2 regions of the Microbacterium sp. ZW T5_56 genome follow, and region 2 is predicted to be linked to the other one. Evidence: predicted binding sites of a transcription regulator. Region 2 holds the regulator's gene; the other holds the start of a gene.

The links. Region 2 encodes HspR, which represses chaperone genes until heat shock. Its sites were predicted from a motif close to AAGTTGAGTCNNNNNGACTCAACTT; they were not measured.
Region 1: a site for HspR is predicted at 1,521-1,545, ahead of ACI3KU_RS15400 (ATP-dependent Clp protease ATP-binding subunit). Genes of this name have one in related genera too.

Annotation. Positions count from the first base shown of each region.
Region 1 is NZ_JBJDRI010000035.1:20,104-30,817, reverse strand. Features, by position in the region: gene ACI3KU_RS15400 (ATP-dependent Clp protease ATP-binding subunit) at 1-1,483, opposite strand, end outside; gene ACI3KU_RS15395 (hypothetical protein) at 1,788-2,597, shown strand; gene ACI3KU_RS15390 (protealysin inhibitor emfourin) at 2,720-3,070, opposite strand; gene ACI3KU_RS15385 (M4 family metallopeptidase) at 3,051-4,148, opposite strand; gene ACI3KU_RS15380 (acyl-CoA dehydrogenase family protein) at 4,305-5,465, opposite strand; gene ACI3KU_RS15375 (M15 family metallopeptidase) at 5,642-6,625, opposite strand; gene ACI3KU_RS15370 (D-alanyl-D-alanine carboxypeptidase family protein) at 6,695-7,501, opposite strand; gene ACI3KU_RS15365 (NADP-dependent oxidoreductase) at 7,638-8,555, shown strand; gene ACI3KU_RS15360 (Rv2578c family radical SAM protein) at 8,615-9,661, shown strand; gene ACI3KU_RS15355 (YceI family protein) at 9,764-10,312, opposite strand; gene ACI3KU_RS15350 (DEAD/DEAH box helicase) at 10,505-10,714, opposite strand, start outside.
Region 2 is NZ_JBJDRI010000009.1:100,364-111,077, forward strand. Features, by position in the region: gene ACI3KU_RS06400 (hypothetical protein) at 973-1,536, shown strand; gene dnaK (molecular chaperone DnaK) at 1,733-3,601, shown strand; gene ACI3KU_RS06410 (nucleotide exchange factor GrpE) at 3,606-4,184, shown strand; gene ACI3KU_RS06415 (DnaJ C-terminal domain-containing protein) at 4,201-5,169, shown strand; gene ACI3KU_RS06420 (heat shock protein transcriptional repressor HspR) at 5,212-5,664, shown strand; gene ACI3KU_RS06425 (metallophosphoesterase family protein) at 5,646-6,413, opposite strand; gene ACI3KU_RS06430 (FAD-dependent oxidoreductase) at 6,501-7,895, shown strand; gene ACI3KU_RS06435 (Pr6Pr family membrane protein) at 7,960-8,604, opposite strand; gene ACI3KU_RS06440 (Gfo/Idh/MocA family protein) at 8,857-9,873, shown strand; gene ACI3KU_RS06445 (Gfo/Idh/MocA family protein) at 9,870-10,714, shown strand, end outside.

The DNA of each region.
Region 1 (10,714 bases), on a different contig from region 2:
TCTCGCCGTACTCCGACATGTCGATGCGGACCATCGCCTGCTCGTCGTCGAAGAGGAACTCAGCCAGAGCCTTCGCGAGTTCGGTCTTGCCGACGCCGGTGGGCCCCAGGAAGAGGAAGGAGCCCGTGGGTCGATTGGGGTCGCTGATTCCTGCGCGCGAGCGGCGCACCGCGTCGGACACTGCCGCGACGGCTTCTTTCTGACCGATGATGCGCTTGCCGAGCTCGGTCTCCAGACGGACCAGCTTCTCGCCCTCGCCCTGCATGAGACGTCCGACGGGGATCCCGGTCCACGCGGAGATGACATCGGCGATGTTCTCGTCGGTCACCTGGTCGTTGACCATGCGGTCCTCGTTGTTCTCCGCTTTCTCGGCCTCGCCCAGCTCCCGTTCGAGCGCGGGGATGTCGGCGTAGAGCAGGCGCGATGCACGCTCGAGGTTTCCCTCGCGCTGGGCACGCTCAGCTTCCGAGCGTGCCGCATCAAGACGGGTCTTCAGATCGCCCACGCGGTTGAGGGATGCACGTTCCTCATCCCAGCGCTGCTGCAGATCGCGCAGGCGGGACTCCTGCTGCTCGAGATCTTCGCGCAGCTTCTTCAGCCGAGCGCGCGAGGCGTCATCTTTCTCCTTCTTGAGGGCGAGTTCCTCGAGCTTCAACCGGTCCACGTGTCGGCGCAGTTCGTCGATCTCCAGCGGAGCGGAGTCGATCTCCATGCGCAGCCGCGATGCAGCTTCATCGATCAGGTCGATCGCCTTGTCGGGCAGCTGCCGCGACGGAATGTACCGGTGCGAGAGAGAGGCGGCGGCGATCAGTGCATTATCGGCGATGGCGACCTTGTGGTGCGCCTCGTAGCGCTCCTTCAGCCCGCGGAGGATGGCGATCGTGTCCTCGACCGTGGGCTCGCCCACGTACACCTGCTGGAAACGACGCTCCAGAGCGGCATCCTTCTCGATGAACTCGCGATACTCGTTGAGGGTGGTAGCACCGATGAGGCGCAATTCTCCACGAGCGAGCATTGGCTTCAGCATGTTGCTCGCCGCGACAGATCCCTCCCCGCCACCCGCGCCCATGAGCACGTGCAGCTCGTCGATGAAGGTGATGATCTCCCCGTCAGATTCCGTGATCTCCTTCAGGACGTTCTTCAGGCGCTCCTCGAACTGACCGCGATACATCGCACCGGCGACCAGAGCCGACATGTCCAGGGAGATGAGGCGCTTCCCCTTCAGGCTCTCGGCCACGTCACCGGCGACGATGCGCTGGGCGAGACCTTCCACCACCGCGGTCTTGCCGACGCCGGGCTCTCCGATGAGGACGGGATTGTTCTTGGTGCGTCGAGTCAGCACCTGGCTGATGCGGCGAATCTCCGAGTCGCGCCCGATGACCGGGTCGAGCTTGCCCTGACGAGCTCGTTCGGTCAGGTCGATGCCGAACTGCTCGAGGGCGCTCTGCTGGTCCTCCTGACCGGGGTTCTGTGTTGCGTTCATCTGTCTCCTTGAAGCCTGTGCGGGACTCGATCTTCTAAAGTTGAGTCGCTATGGCTCAACTTTAGCATTGACTGAACCGTCTCGCCAGAGCCCTACGGCACACTCGGCTGCTCAATCGTGGTCGCGGCCGGCGCAGTTCTGCTCGCACCGCGGCGCCTCCGTGCTCAGCGACAAAGCCGCAACATCGCGAGAGGAGAGGGTGCGCGCCACGGGTGCTCATCCCCCTCATCTCGTTCATCCGTGCCGGTGTACCAGGAGCGAGGGGCGAGATAGGGTCGATTGCGTCAGCCACGGAGGAGGCATCATGTCCACACCATCAGAGCCCGACACGCAGGCTTCCCAGACCGGTGCCGCAGCTTCCGGACAGCCCACCCCGCCGAACACCCCGCAGTTCCCCGCCTCGCACGGCGTGAACCAGCAGGCACCGGCCCCGCATCAGTGGCCTGTGCAGCAGGTGCCGTCGGCCCAGACGTACGCAGCACCGCAGCAGGCGCCGTCGGCCCAGGCGTACGCAGCACCGCAGCAGTACCCTTCACCCGAGCAGTACGCAGCACGGCAGCAGTACGCAGCACCGCAGCAGTACGCAGCACCGCAGCAGTACGCAGCACCCGAGCAGTACGCTGCACCGCAGCAGTACGCAGCACCGCAGCAGTACGCAGCACCGCAGCAGTACGGCGCGCCTCAGCCACACCCCTCGGCACCACTACAGTCCCCCTCTGCGCCACAGCAGTATGCCTCCACGGCACCGGCGGGGTCCGCGCCCGCGGCAGCTGATCCCGTGAAGAAGCGGGCAACGCTCGGAATCATCCTGGGTGGCAGTACCGTCGTGCTGGGCCTGGCGCTGTACATCCTCCAGACCATCTTGTTGCGCGTCCTCATCCAGAATGGGAGCTACGAGGCCTACGGCGCAGTGACCACGGCGATCAACTGGCTCAGCGTGCTGGTGATGGCGGCACTGGGAGTGATCGCCCTCATCCTGGGCATCAGTGCTGCCAAGACTGGTCAGCACCAGGTGCGCTCAGGCATCGCGATCGGCGCAGGCGCACTTGCCGCGGCCGGATCCGTCGTTACCCTGATCCAGTTCGTCCTCAATCTGACGCTGACGACGTTCTGATCTGCCGCTGACGACGTTCTGATCTGCCGCTGACGACGTTCTGATCTGCCGCTGACGACGTTCTGATCTGCCGCTGCCCGCGGTTTCACGAGCGGACGCGCCCATCTGACGAAGATCCAGAATCAGGTCGTCGACCGCGGTGGAGAATCAGCTGCACGAACAGCCTCGACGAGTTCGCGCCATGGTCCTGAGAGGTGCGCGTCAGCGATGACCTGCTCGTGCTGGTCGTGAGGAAGCTGGACCCGAATTCGCCACAAGAAGCGGTCCGCGCCCGGCTGAGTGCTGGTGTCGCCGTCCCACGGGCAACGCTGGATCAGTACCACCCACTGGCTCTCATCCTCCGCCGGCGGCACCACAGTCCACGTGCGAGGGACACCGGTAATTCCCCCGCTGCGGACCACGGTGATCACGATGTCCGCGTTGTGCCCTTCGCCACCGTCCGCCGTCTCATCGTCACCCTGACTTCTGCTCATTGTTCGACCTCGCAATCACACCCACCGTCGTCCATGCGGCGCGAAGCGCCCGCAGCGTGGCTCGGTCGACCTTGCTCGCCTCCGAAATCGTGGCCTCGGCAAATTCTACGAAGGTGGCGTTGGTCCGCAGCCCACTCGAGAGTGCGCGATACCAGACGCCCCCTGCCCTCTCCCAGGCCTTGCCACCGAGCTCAAGCGCAAACAACGCAAAGGCTCGATTCGGTATGCCGGAATTGATGTGCACTCCGCCATTGTCCTCCGAGGTGCGCACATACCCACTCATGTCAGCTGGCTGTGGGTCGGTGCCCAGGTCCGGATCTTCATAGGCGGTCCCCGGGTGCAGCATCGACCGCAGCGCAACACCATCGACCGAAGGCGTGAAGATCCCGGCGCCGATCAGCCAGGTAGCTTCATCGGCGGACTGATCGAGCGAGTGCTGCTCTGTCAGCACCCCAAAGACATCAGCGATCGACTCGTTGAGTGCACCCGACTCACCCTGGTACTCCAGTTCACCCGAGTGCTGGATCACCCCGTGGCCCAGCTCGTGACCGATGACGCTGAGGGAAGCAGTGAACCCTCGGAACACCTGCCCGTCGCCATCGCCGAACACCATGCGCTCACCGTCCCAGAACGCGTTGTCGTAGTCGGACCCGTAGTGCACCGTGGCATCGAGGCGAGAGCCGAGTCCGTCGATCGAGTTGCGCTCGAAGGCATCGAGGAGCATCTGGAAGGTGCTTCCGAGGCCGTCGTAGGCCTGATTGACCGCGGCATCGGCAACCGGCGCCTCACCCTCGGCGCGTACGAGAACGCCGGGCAGCGTTTCGGAGCCCTGCGCATCTCGAATCGTGCGATCCGGTGCTGCTTCGACAGACGCCACCAGGGAGCCGTTCTCGTCGATCGACAGTTCCAGCTGTGCGCGTCGCTCCGCGGGCGGTCGGCCGATAAGCGTTTGGCGCGCTGCGTGAGCCGCCTGCGGATATCGGTTGGATCGCGCGAGTCGGTCGAGCAGATAGGAGGGCACGATCCCCTGGTGGCGACCGGCGGTCTTCTTTCGTTCGTCTTCGGTTGCGTTCATCATGTCGTCCTCCGCTCGCAGTGGTGACCTGACCTTACGCCGGGCCTCCGACAGCAGCAGGAGGGTTGTGCACAGGCGAGAAAGACCTTCGACGGGCGGCGCGAACACGAAACGCGGGTCGGCTCCAGTGGAACCCGACCCGCGCCTCAGTGAACCAGGTCAGCCCTTGATCAGCTGGCGTCCGACGATCTCGCGCATGATCTCGTTGGTGCCGCCATAGATGCGGTGGACGCGGGCGTCCACGAACGCGCGCGCGATCGGGTACTCCATGATGTATCCGTAGCCGCCGTGCAGCTGGACGCCCTGGTCGAGGACCTCCCACTCGCGCTCGGTGGCGTAGAACTTGACCTTCGCAGCTTCCTCCGGCGTGAGCTTCTGGTCCCCGTACAGCAGGATCGCGCGATCGACATAGGCCCAGAGGGCGTCGACGGTCGTAGCCATGTCGGCAAGGCGGAAGTAGGTGTTCTGGAAAGCGATGACCGGCTGGCCAAACGCCTCACGGCTCTTCGTGTAGTCCAGCGTCCACAGCAGACCGGCCTCGGCGGCCGCAGCCGCAGCGACGCCGATCGAAAGACGCTCCAGCGGGAGGTTGCGCATCAACTGCACGAAGCCGTGCCCTTCGACGCCACCGATGAGGTTTGCGTCCGGGACGAATACATCAGTGAAGCTGAGCTCCGCGGTGTCGTGCCCCTGGAAACCCATCTTGTGCAGCTTCTTGCCGTGTTCGAAGCCCTCCATGCCGTTCTCGATGAGAATCAGGCTGAAGGCGTCGGGGCGATTGCCCTCCCCCGTCTTCACGAAGGTCACGACCACATCTGCCGTCGCCCCCGAGGAGATGAAGGTCTTTGCGCCGTTGACGACGTAGCCGCCATCGACCTTCTTCGCCGTGGTCTTGATACCGCGAAGGTCGGATCCAGCGCCTGGCTCCGTCATAGCCAGGGCACCGATGATCTCACCGGTCGCCATGCCCGGCAGCCACTTCTGCTGCTGCTCGGGGGTGCCGAAGTGCGCGAGGTACGGAACCGCCAGGTCGTCCTGAATACCGAAGGCACCCGCCAGCGACCCGAGGCCAGCCTTGATCGTCTCCTCGTTCACGATGGCGCGGAAGCGGTAGTCGAACAGCATCCCGGCACCGCCGAAATCGTCCGGCACAGAGAGTCCGATGATTCCCGCTTCACCGGCGGCACGCATGGTCGCACGGTCCACCTGACCGTCGGCGTCCCAGCGCTCACGCGCCTCGTTGGTTCCGTAGCGCTTGATGAACTCCTTGACGACGTCGCGGAACGACTCGTGATCCTCGTCGTAGATGTTGCGGTCCATCGGGCTCCCTTTCTGACTTCTCGGTGCGATCGACAGCGATCACCCGATTCGCGAGTCTAGGCGAGTTTCCGCGCCGAAAACAGGGTTTGGTGGGATTCCGTTCCAGTTTTCAGGGAACTGGGTTTCACGATTGTGGAAAGTCTCCACACCGCCCTATCGGCGCCGCCGCCCGATGCTCAGGACGCGTAGTCGGGCGCTGCCGGGAGCCCGAAGAACTCCTCCAGCGTATGAAAACCGCCGTCGTGATACGCCGCGGCCAGCTGCGGGCCGATGTATCGCAGGTGCCACGGCTCGGCCTCGTAGCCGACGATGTCGTACGCGCCTTCTTCGTACCGGACAATGAACCCGTAGCGCCACGCGTTCTCGCTCACCCAAGCCGAGGTCTGCGTGCCGCCGAACGACTCGATGGAGCCGCCGGGAAGCTGCACATCGACGGTGGTGCCGAGTTGGTGCTCGCTGAATCCGGCGCGCGCGCTGGTGCGCTCGGCCGACTCTCCCTCGGCCGCCAGCTGGCGACCATGATTGCCCACCTGATAGGAGTACGACCGATATCCGCTGTTCGCGACGATGTCCGACATGCCCGCCGCCGAGGCGTCGCTCACCATTGCGGCGAACGCGTCCGCGGATGTCTGGCGCATCAGCTGCCCCCCGGAAATGGACACGAGGTCGCTCGGCTCCCATTCGAGGGGCTCGATCGCACGGAGTTTGTCTACGACAACCCATGAGCGGGCAGGGTCACCGAGAGAGAAACATGACGCGGCACCCGCGGCGATGGCCTCACGAACGGCGTTGCCGCCACCCGCCGCGACAACGGCCGCTTCGTCAGCTCCGGACGCAAGCGCGTCCGCGACGCCCGGGCGATCGCATACGCCTGCGGACGACACCGGGTTGGCGGCGGCGAACTCCGGGACTGGAAGCGACGCAACGCCCTGCGGTCGCGGCAGGACACCCGAGGTGAGATCCGCGCCGATGGGCGCATCGCCGCTCGTGGAGCCCGAGTCGTCGAACGCCTGGGCGGTCGGCTGTGACAGAGCGGCCTGGCCGGTGACCCCGATGCCCACGCAGACGACGGCCAGCGCGACGACCCCAGCGGTCAAGAGGACCGAACGTCGTCGCGCTTCCCGCGCGCGATGGCGCGCGATCGGCGAGAGCATCTGCATCACTCCAGTATGTGCACAGTTCGGGTCCGAAATGGCCCCTCCCACACCGCAGGATCCCTGAGAAGATCCTCATCCGCCCTGGGGAGGAGTCAGCGAAACGGGCAGTGCGAAGAACTGCTGCAGGGATCCGTAGCCCCCGTCATGCAGCGCGCGGGCGATCTCGATGCCCACGTACCGCAGATGCGCCTCCCGACCAGCCACGGTCGTGATCCAGCCGTACTGCCACGCGTTCTGAATCAGCCAGGAGCCCTGGCTCGTGGTCGCGATCTCGGCCGCTGAAGCGCAGCCTGCGCCGACACACGCGAGCACATCAACCGCAAGTCCCGTGCGGTGCTCAGCGGCACCGGGATCCGCTGCGCTCGCCTGATCGGCATACCCCGCCGCCAGCGCGATGTCACCGACGTCGGCGGCAAGCAATGCCTGATGCACCTGATCGATCGACTCCGCCGCTTCCGCACGCAATCGCGTGTCGGCGATCGATGGCGTTTCTGGGAGGACGAGATCCGGCGGCAACCAGCCGGACGGGACCGGTCGAGCTGCATCGGCGACGACCCAGATACGCGTCGGATCGCTCAGGTCGATGCAGTCCGCACGCGCGGAGACCACCGCCGCTCGCAGGGACGCGCCGCCCCCAGCGGCAAGGACCATTCCGCCGTCGTCGTCGGCGGCGCTCGCCTCTCGCATGGTCGGCAGGTCGCAGATCAGACGTGATGCCGCCGCTGACCGCACCTGCGGCACGGGAAGAGCGGACACCGTGGCTGGCCAGGACTGCGCGACAGCCGCCGGTTCCGGTGCCGCATCTGTCCCACCAGCGGCCGCGGCGACGGCTGCGGCGATGAGTGCGGCACCCCCGATCGCGAAAGCGACGAGGATCATGGCTCGTCGTGGCACCGTTCGACGCGCGGGATACGACGGGCGGGACGATGAGTGCTGCATGAGAATTCCATCATCTCGTGGGGTACGGACATTCCCAGAATCAGACTCTCCGGGACGGGAGTGGGAGGATCAGAGGATGGGAACGCAGCGCGCCATCATGTACGACCGGACCGGGGATCCCGGCGAACTTCACATCTCGACGGTGCCGGTGCCCTCCCCCACGGAGGAGCGAGCGCTGCTGGAGGTTCACGCCGTCGGGATCAACCCGTACGATGTGAAAGTTCTCACCGGAGCCGCACCCCGCGATGCCGCGTTCCCACGCGGAATCGGCAGTGATGTTGCTGGCATCATCCTGGCTCTGGGTGACGACACCAGCGCGTTCCAGGTCGGCGATGCGGTGATGGGGTGGGGGCTCAACACGCTGCGCGAACAGCTCGTGGTGCGCACGAGCAGCGTGGCCCGTGTCCCCACCGGCCTTCCGCTCGACACCGCAGCCGCTCTCGTCACGCCCTCGATCGCTGCAACGGCCTGCCTGCGCGCGGTGCCCGTCTCGACTGATGACGTGGTGCTCGTCCCCGGGGCGAGCGGGTCCGTCGGCTGGATCATCGCCCAGCTCGCGACGCGTGCGGGCGCACGAGTCATCGGCACCACTGGTGCGGCGTCGCACGACCGCCTTGCGGCTGCGGGGATCACCCCGATTCCCTATGGAAGCGAGCTGGCCCCCGCGCTCACCAAGACGCTGGACGGCGCCGCGCTGACCGCCGTGCTCGGCGCGGCCACCGGTGATGTGATTCGCATCGCCCTCGATGCCGGCACCGCGCCCGAGCGCATCGTGACTCTGGCGGGCGATGAGACGGCGAGTGAGTTCGGGGTGGTATCCGCCGACACCGGACGGCGGACGATCGACCAGGTCAGCACGGTCGCCGAGTTGGTGGCCGCAGGCGTGATCGAGTTCGATGTCACCGCCACCTACGCACTGACGGAGACGCCCGCTGCCTTCGAGGCAGTCCGTTCTGGCCATGGCGGCAAGATCGTCGTTCATCCCCAACGCTGATTCGTACACATATTCGAATCTAGCTTGACAAGAGGCTCGGATTTCTGTTCTATTGCTCTATGCGTTGGCAAGGACAGGAACTCGGAGTCGCAGACACCGCGGCGCTCCCGGGTATGGAGACCATGGACGGTTTGGTGCGGTCAGTCACCACCCCGGAGTTCGCCGGCATCACCTTTCACGAAGTGCTCTGCAAATCCGCGCTCAACCGGGTTCCGGTGCAGTCGCGGATGCTCTTCGAGTGGACCGTGAACCCGTACCGCGGTTGCTCCCACGCCTGCGTGTATTGCTTCGCGCGGGGTACCCACACGTACCTGGACTTGGACGGCGGTCGAGACTTCGATACCCAGGTGGTCGTCAAAGTCAACGTTGCGGAGGTCCTGCAGCGCGAACTGTCTCGCGGATCATGGGAGCACGGTCAGGTGAACCTTGGCACGAACACCGACCCCTATCAACGCGCTGAGGGGCGATACGCGCTCATGCCCGGGATCATCGATGCTCTGACCACGAGCGGAACACCGTTCGCTATCCTCACCAAAGGCACACTGCTCCGGCGAGACCTTCCCCGCCTCACCGAGGCCGCTGAGCATGTCGACATCAGTATCGCCATGTCGATCGCCGTATTCGATGACACCCTGCAGGAGTCCATCGAGCCCGGCACGCCCACCACGGCCGCACGATTGGCCACGGTGCGGGCTGCGGCGGATGCCGGCCTGCGGGTACGGGTGTTCCTGATGCCGATTCTCCCGCACCTCACCGATTCGATGGAGCTGCTGGACGACGCACTGTCACGCATTCGCGCCGCCGGGGCAAGCGAGGTGGTGTGGGGAGCACTGCATCTGCGAGCCGGTGTGAAGCCCTGGTTCTTCGAGTGGCTGGAGCGCGAACGCCCCGAGCTCGTGTCTTCCTACCGGGGCTTGTTCCCTGGTGTCTCGACATACGCTCCGAAGGGATACCGCCAGTGGCTGGCCAAGCGCATTCGTCCGTTGATCGCGGCGCATGGCCTCCGAGCACGCGCCGACGAAGACGCCCCTGAGATGCCTCGACGCTCTTCTCTCACACCCGTGCGGCTGGTGCAGCGCCCACCCCAGCCGGCGATGCTGTTCTGAGATGTCATGCCGTCCGCCCAGAGAGACAGCGATGCGCCACCCCGTGTGGGATGGCGCATCGCGAGAGACGCATCAGCGTCGCGTCAGAGTCTGAGCAGCAGCTCAGGCGTCCTTGACGACCGAGATGTCGAGGTTGATCTTGATCTTGTCAGAGACCAGCCACCCACCCGACTCCAGAGCAACGTTCCAGGTGAGGCCCCACTCCTTGCGGCTGATGGCGAGGTCGCCTTCGAAGCCGGCGCGCAGAGCACCGTTCTGGTCGGTGTGAACGCCACCGACCTCGACGTCGATGGACACGGGCTTGGTCACGCCCTTGATGGTCAGGTCACCGTGAAGGGTGAATTCCTCGTCATCCTTGACGGAGATCCCCGTGGAGTGGAACTCCATCGTAGGGAACTGCTCGGCGTCGAAGAAGTCAGCCGAGCGCAGGTGGTTGTCGCGATAGTCCTGGCGGGTGTCGATGCTGGCGGTCTGGATGACCACGTCCACCTGCGCCTGGTTCTCGTCGGTCACGTTGATGGCACCCGAGAAGTCGTCGAAGCGGCCACGGACCTTGGTGACCATGGCGTGTGTCGCAGCGAAGCTCACAGCGGAGTGTGCGGCGTCGATGGTCCAGGTGCCGGCGATGGTGTCGAGCGCAGGAAGTGTCATATCAGGTGTCCCTTGGGTGAAAGATCGTGTGCGCGCGAACAGCGCGTCACTGGATGCCAACGAGGCTACGCGAACATCTATTCCCGCGCATGCAGTTTTCCTGATTCTCTCCGGCAGTTCATCGGATTCACACCGATACGTCACAGGGCCGCCCCGATGCGGGGCGGCCCTGTGAACGACAACGAACGCGGGTCAGGCGCTGAGCTGCTCCAGCGTCATTCCGCCCGTGAGCTCGTCGAGGATGTCGTCACCCGGACGAGCCTCCTCGAATGGCGCGGCGATCTCGGCACGCTCCAGCAGTTCGGTGATGCGACGCTTGCGCGCGCGGGTGATGAGCGTCACGACACGACCGGCGTTGCCGGCTCGGCCGGTACGACCGGAGCGGTGCAGATAGGTCTTGTA
Region 2 (10,714 bases):
GTCCGTGCTGGGCTGACGGGGTGGCGTCGGTGTCGCGAACGGAGGGGATGGGCGTCCCGCGGGTGAGGGTCCTCGTTTCGCGACATTGTCCTCGTTTGGCGACAGCGTTCTTGCTGGTGCTTTGAGGTCCTAGCCGTTCGCGTCCAGCTGGACGTCGGCGTCGGCGTCGGTGGTCGGGTCGGGTCGGGTCGGTGCGGGGCTGAAGGGTGGCGGCGGTGTCGCGAACGGAGGAGATTTACTCCAGCGGAGGGCGTCCCGCGGGTGATGGTCCTCGTTTCGCGACATTGTCCTCGTTTCGCGACAGCGTTCTTGCTGTGCTCTGAGGTCGTCGCTGTTCGCGTCCAGCTGGACGGCGTCGTCGTCGTCGGCGGTCGGGTCGGTGGGGGTCGGTGCGGGGCTGAAGGGTGGCGGCGGTGTCGTGAACGGAGGGGATTTACTCCAGCGGAGGGCGTCCCGCGGGTGATGGTCGTCGTTTCGCGACATGGTCCTCGTTTCGCGACATTGTCCTCGTTTGGTGACAGCGATCTTGCTGGTGCTCTGACGTCGTAGCCGCTCGCGCCCGACTGGACTCCGGTCGGGGCCAGTGCGGGGCTGGGCTCAGCTGAAGGGGCGACATGAGTGTCGCGAACGGAGGGGATTTACTCCAGCGGAGGGCACGCCACGGGTGATGGTCCTCGTTTCGCGACATGGTCCTCGTTTCGCGTGATGGTCCTCGTTTCGTGACATCGTCCTCGTTTCGCGACATTGCCCTCGTTTTGGTGACAGCGTCCTCGTTTCGCGACAGCGCCCTCCTTTGGTGACGGCGTTCCCGGCCACGGCATCGATACAGAGCAGCGACAGCGTCGATCTGTCGTGATCGGCTGACGCGCGTTCGGCACCCAACACTGAACGGGGGTCCGGACCTCCACACCCGAAGTCCGCCGCCCTCACCGAAACGCACCACATCCGCCACTGACCTGCGACGATGACGGGATGAGCAGCGAACGGGGACGGCAGAGCAAGCGGGCGATGCGGGAGGAGTTCCGATCGCGCAGGGATGATGACTGGGAGCTCCCACCCGGCACCGTGCCGTACTTCCGCGAACGCCTGTACGCCACGTTCACGGGCCTCGCGATCGTGCGGGTCGTGGAATCCGGGACGCACGCCGAACCGCGGCATGCCTTCCTCGCACTCCTGATGGGTGTGCTCGGCATCGTCGTGGCGGGCACGTTGTCGGAGTACATCGCGCACCTCATCGTCCATCGCACGGTCGCTCGGGGGAGCGAACTGCAGATCATGCTGCGCGCGGGTCTGGGCGCCCTGTGGACGGTGGGGCTTCCGATCGCGCTGATCGGTGCCGCGTGGCTCGGGTGGATGGATCTCCATCTCGCGCTGCGCATCTCGTCGTGGATCTACATCGTGACCCTCGCGGGCATCGGCTGGCTGGCCGTGCGGCGCTCGACCCTGCCGATGCTGGCGAAGATCATCGTGTCGGCTGGTCTCGTCGCCGCCGGATTCGGGGTCGTGGCGCTGCAGCAGCTGGCGAAATCCGTCTGATACTGAGCGTTCACCCAAAGTTGAGTCGGCGCGACTCAACTTCGACTTGACACGAATTCTCGTCGTGATCTAAGGTTGAGTCATCGGGGCTCAAGTCCCGATTCCGCGCAAGCGGACCACAGATTTCGGCTGCGGCCCGGCACGGGCGAGCCACCGCTGGAGGATCGGGAAGTCCCCCGGCACGAAAGGAAAACACATGGCACGTGCAGTAGGCATCGACCTCGGTACGACCAACTCGGTCGTCTCCGTTCTCGAGGGTGGCGAGCCCAAGGTCATCGCCAACGCTGAAGGATTCCGCACCACTCCCTCGGTGGTCGCTTTCACCAAGGACGGAGAGGTGCTCGTCGGTGAGACCGCCAAGCGCCAGGCCGTCACCAACGTAGACCGCACCATCGCATCCGTGAAGCGCCACATGGGCACTTCATGGAAGACGCAGTCGATCGACGGCAAGGAGTACACGCCGCAGGAGATCTCGGCGCGCATCCTCGGCAAGCTGAAGCACGACGCTGAGGAGTACCTCGGTGACAGCGTCACCGACGCCGTGATCACGGTCCCCGCGTACTTCAACGACGCTGAGCGTCAGGCCACGAAGGACGCCGGTGAGATCGCTGGCCTCAACGTGCTGCGCATCATCAACGAGCCCACCGCTGCTGCCCTGGCCTACGGCCTGGACAAGGGCAAGGAGGACGAGCTCATCCTGGTCTTCGACCTCGGTGGCGGAACTTTCGATGTCTCGCTGCTCGAAGTGGGCAAGGACGACGACTTCTCCACCATCCAGGTGCGCTCCACCGCCGGTGACAACCGCCTCGGTGGCGACGACTGGGACCAGCGCATCGTCGACTGGCTGATCACGCAGTTCAAGCAGTCCACCGGTGTGGACGTGGCGAACGACAAGATCGCCCTGCAGCGCCTCAAGGAGGCCGCCGAGCAGGCGAAGAAGGAGCTCTCCAGCTCCATGTCCACCACCATCTCCCTGCCCTACCTCTCCCTCACCGAGAACGGCCCGGCCAACCTGCAGGAGACGCTGACCCGCGCGAAGTTCGAGGACCTCACCAAGGACCTCCTCGAGCGCACCAAGAAGCCGTTCGCGGACGTCATCCGTGAAGCAGGCATCAAGGTCGGCGACATCGACCACGTGGTTCTCGTCGGTGGCTCCACCCGTATGCCCGCCGTCGCTGAGCTCGTCAAGGGCGAGATCGGCAAGGACGCCAACAAGGGTGTCAACCCGGACGAGGTCGTCGCCGTCGGTGCCGCCATCCAGGCCGGTGTGCTGAAGGGTGAGCGCAAGGACGTTCTGCTGATCGATGTCACCCCGCTGAGCCTCGGTATCGAGACCAAGGGCGGCATGATGACCAAGCTCATCGAGCGCAACACGGCCATCCCCACCAAGCGCAGTGAGACCTTCACCACGGCCGACGACAACCAGCCGTCCGTCGCGATCCAGGTGTTCCAGGGTGAGCGTGAGTTCACCCGCGACAACAAGCCGCTCGGCACCTTCGAGCTGCAGGGCATCGCCCCGGCCCCCCGTGGCATCCCGCAGATCGAGGTCACCTTCGACATCGACGCCAACGGCATCGTGCACGTGTCCGCCAAGGACAAGGGCACCGGCAAGGAGCAGTCGATGACCATCACGGGCGGCTCTTCGCTGCCCAAGGAGGACATCGACCGCATGGTGCGCGAGGCGGAGGAGCACGCCGCCGAAGACAAGAAGCGCCGCGAGGCCGCCGAGGTCCGCAACCAGGCTGAGACGCTCGCGTACTCCGTCGAGAAGCTCATCAAGGAGAACGACGAGAAGCTCCCCGCCGACGTCAAGGAGTCGGTCCAGGCCGACGTGGACGCGGTCAAGACCGCGCTCGCGGGCGAGGACGATGACGCCGTGAAGACGGCGTTCGACACCCTGAGCCAGAGCCAGGGCAAGCTGGGCGAAGCGCTCTACGCTTCTGCCCAGGCTGCCGGCGGCGAGGGCGACCCGACGGCGACCAACCCGGGCAACGGCGATGTGCCGAACCCCGAGGAGGACGTCATCGACGCCGAGGTCGTGGACGACGAGGACGAGAAGAAGTAAAGACATGACGGACGACAAGGACTTCGAGAACAACGAAGCCCCGTCCGGCGAGCAGGGGTCGGAGGCTCACGCCTCCGACCCCGCTTCGCAGGACGAGGAACTCACGATCGACGACATCCTGGGCGCCGCCCAGACCGACGACGCGGCTGCGGCCGACGTCATGGACATCGAATCGATCCACCTCAACGACCTCAAGCGCATCACCGCGGAGTACGCCAACTATCGGCGTCGCACCGAGGAGCAGCGCCAGATCGAGAAGCAGCGCACCACGGGTGACGTGGTCAAGAGCCTGCTTCCGGTGCTGGATGACATCGCGCGTGCCGAGAAGCACGGTGACCTCGCCGAGGGCAGCGCCTTCGCCGTGATCGCTGAGAAGATCCGCACGATCGTGTCGCGTCAGGGTGTGGAGTCGTACGGTGCCGTGGGCGACGTCTTCGACCCGCAGCAGCACGAGGCCATCTTCCAGCAGCCCGTTCCGGGCGCCACCGAGTCAACCATCCTCGATGTGGTCGAGGTGGGCTACCGCCTCGGCGACGTGGAACTGCGTCCCGCGAAGGTGGTCGTCTCGGTCCCGGCCGAGTAGGCCGAAAAGGGGACATATGGCAAGCAACGACTGGTTCGAGAAGGACTTCTACAAGACGCTCGGTGTGTCCAAGGACGTGTCCGAAGCCGACCTGAAGAAGACCTACCGGAAGCTGGCGCGCAAGTACCACCCGGACTCGAACCCGGGGGACGCTGCGGCGGAAGCGAAGTTCAAGGAGATCAGCGAGGCGTACACCGTGCTGAGTGACAAGGCTCAGCGCGAGGAGTACGACCAGATCCGGGCGATGGGCTCGGGTGCGCGGTTCCAGGCCCCCGGTGGTGGCACCGCCACCGGGGGTGGCTTCGAGGACGTGTTCTCGATGTTCAACCGCGGTGGGCGCGGCCAGCAGCAGGCCGACTTCGACGACATCTTCTCGATGTTCAATCGCGGCGGCAGTGCTGGTTTCGGCGGCCAGGCCGGCTTCCGGCCGGGTCCGCAGAAGGGCCCAGACGTCACGGCCCGCACCACGCTCGACTTCGCCACTGCAGTTAAGGGCGACACCATCACTCTCCAGGGAGAGGACGGCAAGCCGTTCAAGGTGAAGGTCCCGGCGGGTGTGCAGGACGGACAGAAGATCCGCCTGCGTGGTCGCGGTCGCGCCTCCTCGTCGGGTGGCGAGAACGGTGACATCGTGGTGTCCGTCTCGGTGCGCAAGCACCCGGTGTTCACTCGCGACGGACTCAACCTGCGGGTGACCGTTCCGGTCACCTTCACGGAGGCCGCTCTCGGTGCCACCATCGAGGTACCCACACTGGGCGGCGATCCGGTGAAGCTGAAGGTGGCCGCCGGCACCCCCTCGGGCCGCGTGCTGCGGGTCAAGGGGCGCGGCGTGGAATCCTCGAAGGGCACCGGCGACCTGCTCGCCGAGGTCCAGATCGTGGTCCCGTCACATCTCGACGCCGCCGCCAAGGAGGCGCTCGAGAAGTTCGCCGAGGCGGAGCCCAAGGAGAACCCGCGAGCGGATCTGCTCGCAAAAGCGCGCTGAATCGCGCGATGACCAACACACGACGCCGGGAACGGGGGTGACATGAACCAGGACCAGATGGACGAGGATGCGCCGATCTTCGCGATCGCCGCTGCTGCGGAGCTGGCCGGCATGCACCCCCAGACCCTGCGCCAGTACGACCGCATGGGACTGGTCATCCCCGGACGCACGCGCGGTGGTTCACGTCGCTATTCGGTGAACAACATCCGTCAGCTCCGTGAGGTGGCGCAGATGTCGGCCGACGGCATGAGTCTGCCGGCCATCGCCCGCATCCTGGATCTCGAACAGTCGGTGCGGACACTGCGTCGGCAGGTGTCTCAGCTTCAAGCCCAGGCTCAGGCCGATGCCGAGAGCCGGCCCGGCGCGCGTGTGTTCGCCGCAGGGACGACCGGATCGGTCATCACGCTGCGCGCCGGTCGTCGCGTTCGGCGTGCGACGGAGGTCATGATCTGGCGTCCGCCGCACCTGCGGGAGAGTCACCTCGACGAGGACTGACCGTCCTGGCTGAGTCCGCGGGGTGAGAGCGTGTGGAACACGGTGCGAATGGCCGCGCCATCCACGGTGTGAAGTGCGAATCCCGGCAGCGCGTCGGAATCGGCGATCGGATTCACCCGACTGCCCAGCCGCATCGTCGACACGATCCCCGGTGCTCCCAACACCGGAACCCCGGCGAATGTCGTCGTGAACGCGGCATGAATGTGGCCGGTGAAGATCGCGATGATGGCGGGGCTCTCTCGCACCACCGCCGCCAGATCGTCCGGGTTGGCGAGCCCGTACTGTGCGTCCACGATGTGGTGTCCGATGGCCACGGGCGGGTGATGCATCATCAGGACGACGGGGCCCGAGGCCGACGCGATGGCGTCGCGCGCGAAGCTCAGCGTCTCCGGGGCGAGCAGCCCGTCATCTCTGCCGTCGACATGCGAGTCGAGAGCGATGACGGTGAGGCCGCCGATCGTGAGCAGGTCACTCATGCTCCCGGAAGCGCCGATCCTCCGCAGTGCCGCGCTGAGCGGCTCGGTCAGATCGTGGTTGCCGGCGCACACGAGCAGGGGGACGTCGTTCGGAAGTTCCGCGAAAACGCTCTCGTACTCCTCGGCGAGGCCGCGATCGGCCAGGTCTCCGCTCACGAGGATCGCATCCACGCGCGGCAACGCTGCGACCTCCCGCAGCACCGCCGCGAATCGACGACGGCGTTCCTCCGACAGATCCAGATGCGGGTCGCTGAGGTGCGCGATCGTCAGCATGTGGCCCCCTTCGTCGCGTTCGGGCCCAATCTATCGAACGGGTAGCCGTTTCCCGCGACCCGCCGAGACGGGTATCGTTGCGACACGATGAGGATCACGCGGCGCACTCTGCTGGTCGGCGCCGGAGCCGGTGTCCTGGGGGTGCTTCTGGCCTCCTGCACCCCGGAGCCGGCGCCCTCACCCACGCCCGATCCGACCTCGACGCCCCCCGCTCCGGAGCCCACCGCACCCACCGGGCTCGAGCCTTCGGCCTTCATTCGCAGCTCGTGGTCGGAGGATCCGTTCTCGCTCGGCGCGGCCAGTTTCACGCCCGCGGGCGTGCAGCAGAGCGTGCGTGCTGCGCTTGCCGTCCCGGTGCTCGATCGCCTCTTCTTCGCCGGTGAGGCTACCGATGAGGAAGCCCCGGGAACGATGTCGGCGGCGGTGCGATCCGGTGTCGCGGCCGCGGAAAAGCTGTTGGATGCATCGACCACCGGCGACCGCGTGGCCATCGTCGGTGCGGGGCTCGCTGGTGCCGCTGCGGCGGCTCGCCTGGCCGTCAGCGGTCTGGAACTGACCGTCTTCGAGGCGCGCGACCGGGTGGGTGGACGCGTCCAGTCGCACGTGGACGACGACGAATGGCCGATTCCCGTCCAGCTCGGCGGATGGCTCGTCGATGACGCCCTCGACGACGTCATCGAGCGGCCGGAGCCGCTGAACCTTCGAACGGAGACGCTGTCCGGAGCGCTCTGGCGCTCCGTGGAGGGCGATGACCTCGAGGCGGTGTCCGCGAAGTCGCTGACCGATGCGATCACCGCAGCGCAGTCCCGCGTCACCGACGAATCGCTCACCGTGGCCCTGACCGAAGCAGGTGCCGATCCCGCGGACGACGCACTGGCGGCGCTGCTGGCGTATCTGTCGACGCTCTCTGGCGCGGACGCCGATCAGGCCTCGTCCTGGTTCCCACCCGTGGTGCCACCCATCGAACGCACCGCCGTGCTGGGCGACCTCGGGAAGGTGTTCGAGGACCTGCTCGGCGGCACGAAGGTGAGCCTGTCATCGCCCGTGAGCCGGGTGGCTTACGACGACAAGGGCGTGAGCCTCGGTGTGGCCACGGGCGAGTCCCTGTCGTTCGACCGTGTGCTGGTGACGGTTCCCCTCGGCGTGCTGAAGACCGACGGCATCGAGTTCTCGCCGGCTCTGCCGTTCGCCCATCGCGGTGCCATCGCCGATCTCGGGATGGGTCTCATCGAGACCGTCTGGCTGCGCTTCGACGAGCCGGTTATCGAGACGGACGCCTCGCTGTGGCACACGGTCGGCGGCGACGCCACGATCCGCACGTGGCTCAACCTCGCACCCACAACGGGCGAGAACATCCTGGTGGGGCTCATCGGCGGTACTGCGGCGGGGGAGTTCGCGAAGCTCGGCGACGATGACGCGCGGGCCGCGGCCCTTGCCTCGCTCGCGCCGTTCCTCGGGACGACGGAGTCGCCGACACCCTGAGGGCGCAGGATCACAGCCCCCGTCGCCAGCGGACGCAGGCAGTGCCGGGCGCGAGCCCGACCGCTCAGATCGCGGCGCGCGGGTGCCCGGGGCGATGCATCCGGCTGGCGAGGACGATGAGGGTCGCGATCAGCGCGAACATCGCGAGTGCGGCCGCGCAGGTGATCAGGAATTCCGCCGGCCCGGAGACCTGACGGGGGTCGAGGAAGTAGTACGGATACCAGCCGACGAACGGACCGCGCCACAGCGTCACGCCGCCCCACGCCAGGGGGAAGGCGAGCGAGGTCGGCACGATCCACCAGCTCACTCCGCGATGGCCGGGGGTGAGAATCCAGGCCAGTGCCGTGCATGTCGGCAGGAAGAAGTGCAGCACCTGATCCGACCAGGGCACATCGACGCGGATGCCGCGGATCCCGGCCTGCCAGACGATGAGCGCGAACGCGATCCCGGCGGTGATCGTCCAGGTGAGCACCAGAGCCAGGGCCACGCTGAACCAGCGTGGATCCGTCGGGCGACTCAGCGCCAGCACAGCACCGATGATGAGCACCACCACCAGCGTGCAGTTGGACTGCACGGTGAGATAGGCGAAGAAGTTGTCGCCGGCGGTGGTGTGCGAACTCAGCCCCCAGAACAGCCGATGCACCAGCGCGGTGAGGCAGACGCCCGCGGCGGTCAGACGCAGCACGCCGAAGATCGTTCGTGCCCTCACTGTCCGCCGCTGCTCCTTCCCCGCGCTGAACGCGCCATCCGGCGAGTTTACGTAACTCCGCGGCGGTCCGCGGGCCCCGCGCGGGCGTCGTCGGGGGGTCGGTGTCGTGAACGGATGAGCATGGGGCCAATCAATGACACATATCCCGAATCCCTCATCGTTTAGGCGCATCATCATTGACTCGCAGCATGAGCGCAATCGTGAATGTGGTAACGTTGCCACAGCACGAGCAAGTCACGAAGGAGTGCACGCATGCCCGAACAGGCGCTCGGAATCGGCATCGCTGGTTTCTGGCACGTCCATGCCGACGACTACGCCCGACAGGCGTCGGAGCATCCGGAAACCCGTGTGGCGGCGGTGTGGGATGACGACCCAGACCGCGCTCGCGAGGCGGGTGAACGCCTCGGTGTCCCGGTAGCGGCCAGCCTCGATCAGCTGCTCGCGCGGTTCGACGTGGATGCCATCACCGTCACGTGCGAGACCAGTACGCACAGCGCGGTGATCGGAACCGCGCTCGCGGCGGGCGTGCCGGTGTTCACCGAGAAGTTGCTCGCGCCCACGGTCGCCGAATGTGAGGCTCTGGTTCATGCATCGCGCGGCGGCGGGACGGCGCTGGTGGTGTCGCTTCCACGGTTGGCAGAGCCCGTCATCCGCACGGCGATCGAACTGGTCGAGGCCGGAGCGCTCGGCGACCTCACCTACGTCCGCGTCCGGATGGCCCATGACGGCTGGCTGCGCGGGTGGCTGCCGGAGCGCTTCGCCGACCCGATCGCGGCGATCGGTGGCGCGTTCGCCGACCTGGGCTGTCACCCGGCCTACCTGGTGCAGCGATTCCTCGGTGCACAGCCGCGTGAGGTCACGGCCACCTACGGGCGCGTGACCGGTCGGCCCGTGGAGGACAACGCCGTCGTCACGGCGCGATACGACAACGGTGCGATCGGTGTGGCCGAGGCGAGCTTCGTCACCACTCCCGGCGCTTTCGCCCTCGAGGTGCGCGGGACGGAGGCGACCCTGCTGCACGGGTTCGCCCGGGAGGGGCTGATCGGCAAGGGCGGGCAGCTCGGCGAGGACTGGACACCGGTGCCCCTTGTCCAGGCAGGAACGACGCCCTTCGACCTGTGGATCGACGCGATCCGTCACGGAGCCGACACCCGCGCGAACCTGCGCGCCGCCATCGATCTCACCGCTCTCATCGTCGCCGCGAACACCGCGGCGGAAACCGGACAGACAATCACCACCGCAGAACAGGATCAGGGAGGATCCGAATGAGCACGCAGACCACGCCCCTCCGTATCGGACTGATCGGAGCCGGCGGTATCGCCGGCGCTCACGTGGCCGGGTATCGGCATCATCCGGAGCGCATCGTTCTCGCGGCGATCGCCGACCCGGTGCGCGAGAGTGCGGAGCGGCGCCGCGGGGACGATGCAGAGGTGCGGGTGTTCGCGGACTACCGCGACATGATCGCCGCGGGTGGGATCGACGCCGTCGACATCTGCCTGCCGCATCACCTGCACGCCGCCGCCATCATCGCGGCCGCGGAGGCCGGACTGCACGTGCTGTGCGAGAAGCCGCTGTGCCTCACGCGGGAGGAGGCGGCCGCGATCACCGCGGCCGTCGAGCGCACCGGCGTCACCGTGATGTGTGCGCACAACCAGCTGTTCCAGCCCGCCGTGGCAGCCGCGAAGGCGATGATCGACAGCGGAGTTCTGGGGCAGGTCTACGAGGTCCGCACCACGGACAGCTTCTACAACGATTTCACTCCGGAGAGCATGGGCTGGCGGGCCACGGCTGCGACGGCGGGCGGTGGTGAGCTGATCGACACCGGCTATCACCCGCTGTACCTGCTGCAGCATCTCGCCGGAGGATCGCCGGTCGCGGTGACTGCGATGCTCTCACGCCACCGCCTCGCCTTCATGGAGGGGGAGGATTCGGCCCAGGTGCTCGTCCGCTACGACAACGGCGTGGTGGGACACGTGACCACCAGCTGGGCGTACCAGCCCGCGGTCGGAACGGAGAAGTTCTCGCTCGTGGGGGAGAAGGGATCCCTGACCTCCGACGGCACGACGCTGACGTCTCGCCTGCGAGGCGAGGAGCCGGTCACCGTCTCGTT